2 regions of the Undibacterium sp. Ji49W genome follow, and region 1 is predicted to be linked to the other one. Evidence: riboswitches for the same ligand, from Rfam matches in the RefSeq annotation. Region 1 holds a riboswitch; the other holds the start of a gene.

Region 1 (4,214 bases):
GATTCTCGCGTCGGTGCCTACGGTGCCATCGGCATCCTGCTGATGCTGGCGCTGAAGCTGACATTGCTGATCAGCCTGCCGCCAGCGCTGATTGTGCCCATCCTTTTTATCGCTCACCCCTTGTCACGTCTGGCATCATGCAGCCTGATCTGGCGCATGCACTATGCGCGGCATGAAGGCAAGGCCAAGCCACTGGCGCAAGATATGCATACTGGTGAATTTTTGATCGCATGCCTGTCAGTATTGCTGCCGTCGGCCTTGCTGCTGCACTTCTTTCCTTTTCCGCCAGCTTCAATCCTGATGGCGCTGGTCTTGATGTGCTTGCTGACCTGGCGCATGGCACGCATGTTCCAGCGTCGTATCAATGGTTTTACTGGTGACTGCCTGGGGGCCACGCAGCAGGTGGCAGAGGTAGGCATTTATCTGGGTTTGCTGGCTTTTCAGGTGCAATGAACATGCGCCTGCATTTGCTGCGCCATACTAAACCACAGATTGCCGATGGTCTGTGCTATGGGCAGGCCGATGTGCCTGTGCTGGCCGCAGATTACCAGATGCTGGCGATAGAGATGCGCCAGAAACTGTCTGCCGGTATCCCTGTATTTTCCAGCCCCTTGCAGCGCTGTGCCTTGCTGGCACAGGCACTGCATGATCAGCCGCAACTTGACCCGCGTTTGATGGAAATGCACTTTGGTGCATGGGAACTATGCGCCTGGGATGCCGTTCCCAGGGCAGAGATTGATGCATGGGCAGCAGCCCCGGCAACATATTGCCCTGGCGGTGGTGAATCGGCGCTGGATGTGGCGCAAAGGGTGATTGCCTGGCTGACAGATGTACGCCAGATGCAATTGCCAGAAGCCCTGGTGGTTGCCCATGCGGGCATTATGCGCATGCTGCTGACCTGGCAGGATGGCATGGCAGCAGATGAACTGGCGCAACTGGTTTGCGCGCAAAACCGCAGCCTTGCTTTTGGTGAATATATAGAAATACTGGTATTTCATAAATAATGCAGATAGTATTTACGCAAGACTGACAGTAAAGCCCGCAGTGTATGGCCATCGCATGATAGAACTCAGAAAATCACCCCGTGTCACAGTAACCTGGCGCTCTGGTATCAAAATGCCGGATGGCAGGTTGATATTCACCAAAGTGATCAATATATCGGCAGAAGGGGTGCTCTTGCAGTCGCCTGAAAACCTGGTTCCCCTGCGCAGTTATCCCATGATGATAGAAATCCCCGGTATCGTGCAAGAAGCCGAGCTCTACAAGGTCAGTTGCAAGGGCACGGTCAGGCATGCCATTCTTAGCGGTGATAGTTATAACGTTGGCATGCTGTTATCAGAAATGTCTGAATTGCATGCGCAACTTGTTGTCGCGTGGATATCCAAAACCGCGCATCTGACCTGAAATTGTACTGTCGGGCAACATTGGCAAGGCAAATCTGCTTTGTTTTCAATAAGTTAATAAACTGATCTGCCTCAGTGTTTACTGTCCCTTAACTTGCGGCTACCCCTATCTGTCTATAGAATGGCGGGGTTTTGGTGCTCGTGGATATATTCATATCTGCGGTTAAACGGGAAACACGACGCCTGGCTATGCCAGACAAACGTGTGCTGCCCCCGCAACGGTGTACAAGTTGCTGCAAAGACTGAATGCTTGTTTTTTCACATTCAGATTTGTAGCCAGCCATTTTCCAATACCACTGTGCAATGTGCATGGGAAGGTCAGATGGTGATATTTGTCAGCCCGGATACCGGCCAGAATAAGTGAAGTGATACGGACGGGGATATTTCGTGAAAATCAGACGCAGAAAGCTGCGTCCCCTTTTCAATCAGGCCACAGGCGCTGACGATACCGATTGTTCCTATTGCTTTTTCCATTGCAGCCTGCGGGGACGTCGGCTGCATGTTTTATTTTTCTGAAAATCATGACATCTGTATTCAAACCGCTCGCCCTCAGCCTGGCCTTGGCCGCTGCATTCCCGTCTTCTACTGTCTTTGCACAAACTGCTGCCGTTAGCGCGGCTTCCAGTGTGGTCATTACCGCTGGCCGCCAGGCGCAAGCCGCCAAAGACGTGCTTGCTGACAATGTCGTCATCACTGCGGAAGACATCGCCAAATCTGGCGCTGCTTCCATTGTCGACCTGTTGCAACAACAACGCGGCATAGAAATTACCCGCAACGGTGGACCAGGCACTTCATCTTCCGTGTTTTTGCGCGGTGGTAATAATGCGCAAAACGTAGTGTTGATTGATGGCGTACGCATCGGTTCATCCACCACAGGTGGTGCAAGCTGGTCTTCCATCCCACTGTCACAGATCGACCGTATCGAAGTCGTGTATGGTCCCTTGTCCAGCCTGTATGGCGCAGATGCCATGGGCGGCGTGATACAGATATTCACTAAAAAAGGTACAGGCGTTATCACACCTACCGTATCGGCTGGTCTGGGTAGCTATGGCACACGCAAATTGCAGGCAGGTTTGTTCGGCTCTGTTGCCAGTAATATCAGCCTCAGCCTGAACGCGGGACATGAAGAGAGTGATGGATTCTCTGCCACCAAACCCGGCGTCGGTTCCAGTTATAACGCGGACAAAGATGGCTACAAGATGGATAGTTTCAATGGCCGTCTGGTATGGGAAATCAGCAAGGGTTTTGAACTGGGTGCCAGTGTTTTACACAGCCGCAATGACGCACAGTATGATTCCGGTGCAGCAAAAGATGACCACAATATCGGTACACTGGAAACCATCGCCATCTTTGGCCGTGGCAAGTTCACTGATGACTGGTCTGCCTCGCTGCAATATGCACAAACGGCAGACAAGGGCTTCAGTACAGGCTTTGGCTCCAGCCAGATCGATACGCGTCAGAACAGCGTCAGCTTCCAGAATGATATCCGTATCGGTAAAGACGTACTGCAACTGATCGCCGAAACGCGTGAAGAAAATGTTGATTCTGTTTCTTCAGGCGTGGCCACAGAGGGCATCAACGGCGCGAAACGCACGACGAATTCATTTGCTGCATCGTATGTATTCAAGCAAGATGCGCATCTGGCCAGCGCCAGCATCCGCAACGACCGCAGTTCGCAATATGGTTCCAATACCACAGGTAGCGTTGCTTACGGTTACCGTTTTACTGACGCCCTGCGCGTCAATGCCAGCTATGGCACCAGCTTCCGTGCACCAACTTTCAATGAACTGTATTACCCTGGTTATGGCGTTGCCAGCAACAAACCAGAAAAAGCAAAAAATGCAGAAGTCGGTGTGTATTTTGAGCAGGGCGATACGCAGCTGAGCGCTGTGTATTATCAAAACAAGGCAACGGATCTGCTGGTCAGCACCAATGTCTGCCCTGTAGAAAAAGCGACTCATCAGTTTGGTTGTGCTTACAACGTCAATAAAGCAACCCTGTCTGGTTTGACAGTAGGCGGCACTACCCGTTTTGCTGATCTGACCCTGCGTGCTTCCATCGACATCCAGGACCCGAAAGACGACACGACAGGCAAACGCCTGGCACGCCGTTCCAAACAGCATGGTACTTTGGCTGCTGAATATGCGTTCTCGAATGCAAAAGTTGGCGTGGAAACCATCTACTCTGGTGACCGTTTTGATGATGCAGCCAACACCAGAAAATTGGGTTCATATAATTTGCTGAACCTGTATGCGACCTATGAAGTGGCAAAAAATACCACCGTGCTGGCACGCTGGAACAATGCCTTGAACAAAGACTATGAACTGGCAAGAAATTATGCAACGGCCGGTTCGAATGTATTTGTTGGTGTGAACTACGGCTTTAAATAAGTCTGGCATTGGTGTGAGGCGATGCAGCGGATATTGCTGTATCGCCCATCACATTACAAGCTCAATGACTGATGTGCAGGTTCGGATTTTCAAAAGACGCTGCACATCACCACCTGTTTTACCTATGGACCAGACCGATGATGGCGTCTTTTTTTTCTGCACGACAGCGTAAGCAATCAGCCAGGATGGCGGTTGCTCAACGTGCCGGACTGGTTCTTCCGATTTTATTGGCCGCTGCTGTCGCCAGCATACTGATCGCTTGCGTGTGCGGTTCTGTATCGCTGAGCTTTGCCGAGTTATGGCAAGCCTTGCTGGAATTGTTGCGCGGCCCGCCAACGACCTTGCCCGGCAGTCTGCTGGATTTGCGTCTTGGTCGTGCGCTGACCGGTTTTGTGACCGGTGCCACACTGGCACTGGCCGG
Region 2 (4,214 bases), on a different contig from region 1:
CGCGCTGACCAAATTCTGCATGGGTATTCAGGCCTGTACCAACCGCCGTACCGCCGATGGCCAGTTCCTGCAAAGCCGGCAGGCTGAGGCTGATGGCCTGTTCCGCATGCGCCAGCTGCGCCACCCAGCCAGAGACTTCCTGCCCCAGCGTCAGTGGCGTCGCATCCTGCAAATGCGTGCGGCCAATCTTGACGATATCGGCAAATTCAGTCGCCTTGGCAGCCAGCGAAGCATGCAATTGCCGCAGGGCTGGCAACAAGGATTGCGTCACCGTCAGACAGGCAGCAACATACATGGCAGTAGGGAACACATCATTCGATGACTGCCCCATATTCACCTGATCATTCGGATGCACCAGGCGACTCATGCCGCGGGTGCCGCCCAATATTTCGGAAGCGCGATTGGCCAGCACTTCATTCATGTTCATATTGCTTTGCGTGCCGGACCCGGTCTGCCATACCGACAGCGGAAAGGCATGCGGATGCGCGCCGGCCAGTACCTCATCGGCGGCGGCAACGATGGCATCGGCAAACCGGGCATCCATCAATCCCAGATCACGGTTCACGATGGCACAACTACGTTTCACACGTGCCAGTGCCAGCACCAGGGCATCCGGCATTTTTTCAGTAGAGATGGCAAAGTGATGCAGTGAACGCTGGGTTTGCGCACCCCATAATGCATCTGCCGGAACGGCGATTTCACCAAAGGTATCGCGTTCCATCCTGTTGTTGGCATTGTCTTGGCTGTGTTGACTGGTCATTGCTGTTTTCCTGGTTAATGGTACCTGAGGCACCTGAAGCACCTGACATCCTTCAAGGAGCAGGTATGCACTGTGCTTGACAGACTGTACTTGCCCCATGCTGGCAAGTACCAATGGCTTTTATGATACTCAATCTGGAGCAAACCTGCTTTTTGCCGATTTCTGCCATTTTTTACCGATTGGCAACTTTATGCAGATTGCCGCATCCAGGCGTCGCTGAATTTTTTTCATCCATTCACATCGATTAACGTTTACGTAAACGTCAAGTCTTATGCTATTCTAAAAATAACAGGTGCACATCCCAATTTCTTGGGCTGTGTTAAACGGGAAAGTGGTCGTCCTGATCGCTGTCACTGACAAGTGATGGTTGGTATCAAGACCTAAAAACGTGTTTACGATCTGTAGCGAGCGTGCGTCAGCGGGAGTGAAGAGCAGCGCAAAAAGCGGAATGTACTTGTAGTACATGAGCATTTTGAGCAGCACATGAGCCCCGATCACGCATGCGCAGTAAGATCGTAAGCAGGTTTCAAGCCCCTGCTGCCTCCGCAACGGTAGGCAAGTGCGGTTACATCATCCACGCCACTGGTCATGCATGACTGGGAAGGCGATGTAACAAGACTTGCAAGCCCGGATACCGGCCTGTTGATCGCTGGAAAAAACATTGCGGAAGGCTATGTTTGGGATATTGCATGGCGCGCCTGATGGCGGGCAGATGCCTGTCTTCAATACTATTCTTTCACTGTTTTTCCCAAGGTCTGGTCACGTACGGAAGGTGCGTGGCGGGTGTGCATCCACACGGTGCATGTCCATGGTCAGGATCGTTGCTGCGGCAGGTTTCTGCATGTGGTGATCATCCTGTTTTTCAGGCATCAGTGCGGCTCTTGTTGCGGGCATAGCCCGCCGTGAATCCGTGCGCAATCAGGAAGGTTCAGGAAAGCATCATGGCTACTCTTACCAAGGTCCCCAACGTCAAACTGCTGATCAACGGCGAATTGATAGACTCCAAATCCACGCAATGGCGCAACGTGATCAACCCGGCCACGCAACAGGTGCTGGCCCATGTGCCGTTTACGACACCAGACGAAATGCAGGCCGCAGTCGATGCGGCCAAGGCCGCTTTCAAGACCTGGCGCAAGACAGCGATAGGCACACGCGCGCGCATCTTCCTCAAATATCAGCAACTGATACGTGAAAACATGGCCGAGCTGGCCGCGTTGCTGACAGCCGAACAGGGCAAGACCCTGGCCGATGCTGAAGGCGATATATTCCGTGGTCTGGAAGTGGTTGAGCATGCGGCCAATATCGGCAACCTGCAAATGGGCGAAATCGCCAATAACGTTGCCAGCGGTGTCGATACCTATACCCTGAACCAGCCGCTGGGCGTGTGTGCTGGCATTACCCCTTTCAACTTCCCGGCGATGATACCGCTGTGGATGTTCCCCATGGCGATTGCCTGCGGCAATACCTTCATCCTGAAACCATCCGAGCAAGACCCCATGGTCACCATGCGTCTGGCTGAACTGGCCATGCAGGCTGGCGTGCCACCTGGCGTGCTGAATGTGGTACATGGTGGTGAAGACATCGTCAATGCGATTTGCGATCACCCTGATATCAAGGCGGTGTCCTTCGTTGGCTCTACCCGCGTAGGCACCCATGTGTATAACCGCGCGACGCTGGCGGGCAAACGTGCACAGTGCATGATGGGTGCCAAGAACCACGCCATCGTCCTGCCAGATGCGAATAAAGAACAAACCCTGAACAACCTCGCAGGTGCTGCCTTTGGTGCGGCTGGCCAGCGCTGCATGGCGCTGTCTGTGGTCATCCTCGTTGGTGAAGCCAACCAGTGGGTACCAGACTTGCTGGACCGCGCCCGCGGCCTCAAGATCAATGCGGGTGCAGAAGCCAATACTGACATAGGCCCGGTCATTTCCTGCACCGCCAAAGAGCGAGTAGAAAGCCTGATCGCCCAGGGTATTGCCGAAGGTGCCAATCTGGTGCTGGATGGCCGCGCACCACAAGTGCCAGGCTATGAGAACGGCAACTTCGTTGGCCCTACGGTCTTCACCGGCGTCAAGCCCGGCATGCGCGTGTATGAAGAAGAAATCTTTGGCCCTGTGCTATGCATCATGCAGGCGGATACGCTGGCTGACGCCATCGCCATCATCAACGCCAACCCTAACGGCAACGGCACGGCACTGTTCACCCAGTCTGGCGCTGCCGCCCGTACTTTTGAAGAAGATATCGATGTAGGCCAGATCGGCATCAACGTACCTATCCCTGTGCCTGTGCCGCTGTTTTCATTTACCGGCTCACGTGCATCCAAACTCGGGGACCTGGGGCCTTACGGCAAACAAGTCATACAGTTCTACACCCAGACCAAGACCATCACGGCACGCTGGTTTGATGACAGCGTCAGCGCTGGCAAGGTGAATACCACCATCTCGCTGAAGTAATCGGAGGCCATCATGGACTTCGATCTTAGTGAAGACCAGCGCGCCTACCAGCAATCTGCCCGCAGCTTCGCCGCCCATGAAATGGCGGCGCAAGCCGCGCATTGGGATGCCACTTCCCACTTCCCGCTGGACGTTATCGCCCATGCCGGGGAGCTGGGATTTTGCGGGCTGTATGTGCCAGAAGTACTGGGTGGACTGGGCCTGACGCGGCTGGATGCAGCAATCATTTTTGAAGAGCTGGCACGCGCCTGCCCTTCAACCACGGCTTACATCACGATACACAATATGGCAAGCTGGATGATTGCCAATTGGGGCACGCCAGAGGTGCAGCAGGAATGGGTACCCAGGCTGGCCGCAGGCGAGAAGCTGGCCTCCTATTGCCTGACCGAAGCTGGCTCAGGCTCTGACGCAGCATCACTGCGCACCAGCGCACGTCTGGATGGCGACAGCTATATCCTCGATGGCAGCAAAGCCTTTATCTCAGGCGCCGGTGCCACCAATATGCTGGTCGTCATGGCGCGCACGGGGGGCGATGGTGCAGGCGGTATATCTGCCTTTGCCGTACCGGCAGATTTGCCCGGCATCAGCTATGGCAAGAAAGAAGACAAGATGGGCTGGAACAGCCAGCCCACCCGCACTGTCAACTTTGACCAGGTAAGCATACCCCGCAGCCACTTGCTGGGTGAAGAAGGCGAGGGCTTTCGCATCGCCATGCGTGGCCTGGATGGTGGCCGCATCAACATCGCCACCTGCTCCATCGGTGCAGCGCAATCGGCCCTCAATAGCGCGCAAACATATATGAATGAGCGCATGCAGTTTCAGAAGAAACTATCTGATTTTCAGGTACTGCAATTCAAACTGGCCGACATGCAAACCGAACTGGTCGCTGCCCGCCAGATGGTACGTCTCGCCGCCAGCAAACTCGACAGCAAGGCCGACAATGCCTCAGTGTATTGCGCCATGGCCAAGCGCCTGGCAACCGACACCGGCTTTGCCGTCTG

The links. Region 1 has a riboswitch for cobalamin ahead of ACO0LK_RS11155 (TonB-dependent receptor domain-containing protein). Riboswitches for the same ligand answer to the same signal wherever they lie in the genome.
Region 2: linked by a shared signal. The riboswitch ahead of ACO0LK_RS01480 (CoA-acylating methylmalonate-semialdehyde dehydrogenase) and the one ahead of ACO0LK_RS11155 (TonB-dependent receptor domain-containing protein) in region 1 are both predicted to bind cobalamin.

The regions. Positions count from the first base shown of each region.
Region 1 is NZ_JBMPOW010000007.1:262,359-266,572, forward strand. It holds gene ACO0LK_RS11140 (adenosylcobinamide-GDP ribazoletransferase) at 1-453, shown strand, start outside; gene ACO0LK_RS11145 (histidine phosphatase family protein) at 456-1,004, shown strand; gene ACO0LK_RS11150 (PilZ domain-containing protein) at 1,060-1,404, shown strand; cobalamin riboswitch at 1,520-1,773, shown strand; gene ACO0LK_RS11155 (TonB-dependent receptor domain-containing protein) at 1,925-3,793, shown strand; gene ACO0LK_RS11160 (FecCD family ABC transporter permease) at 3,934-4,214, shown strand, end outside.
Region 2 is NZ_JBMPOW010000001.1:335,360-339,573, reverse strand. It holds gene fumC (class II fumarate hydratase) at 1-760, opposite strand, end outside; cobalamin riboswitch at 1,229-1,417, shown strand; gene ACO0LK_RS01480 (CoA-acylating methylmalonate-semialdehyde dehydrogenase) at 1,702-3,213, shown strand; gene ACO0LK_RS01475 (acyl-CoA dehydrogenase family protein) at 3,226-4,214, shown strand, end outside.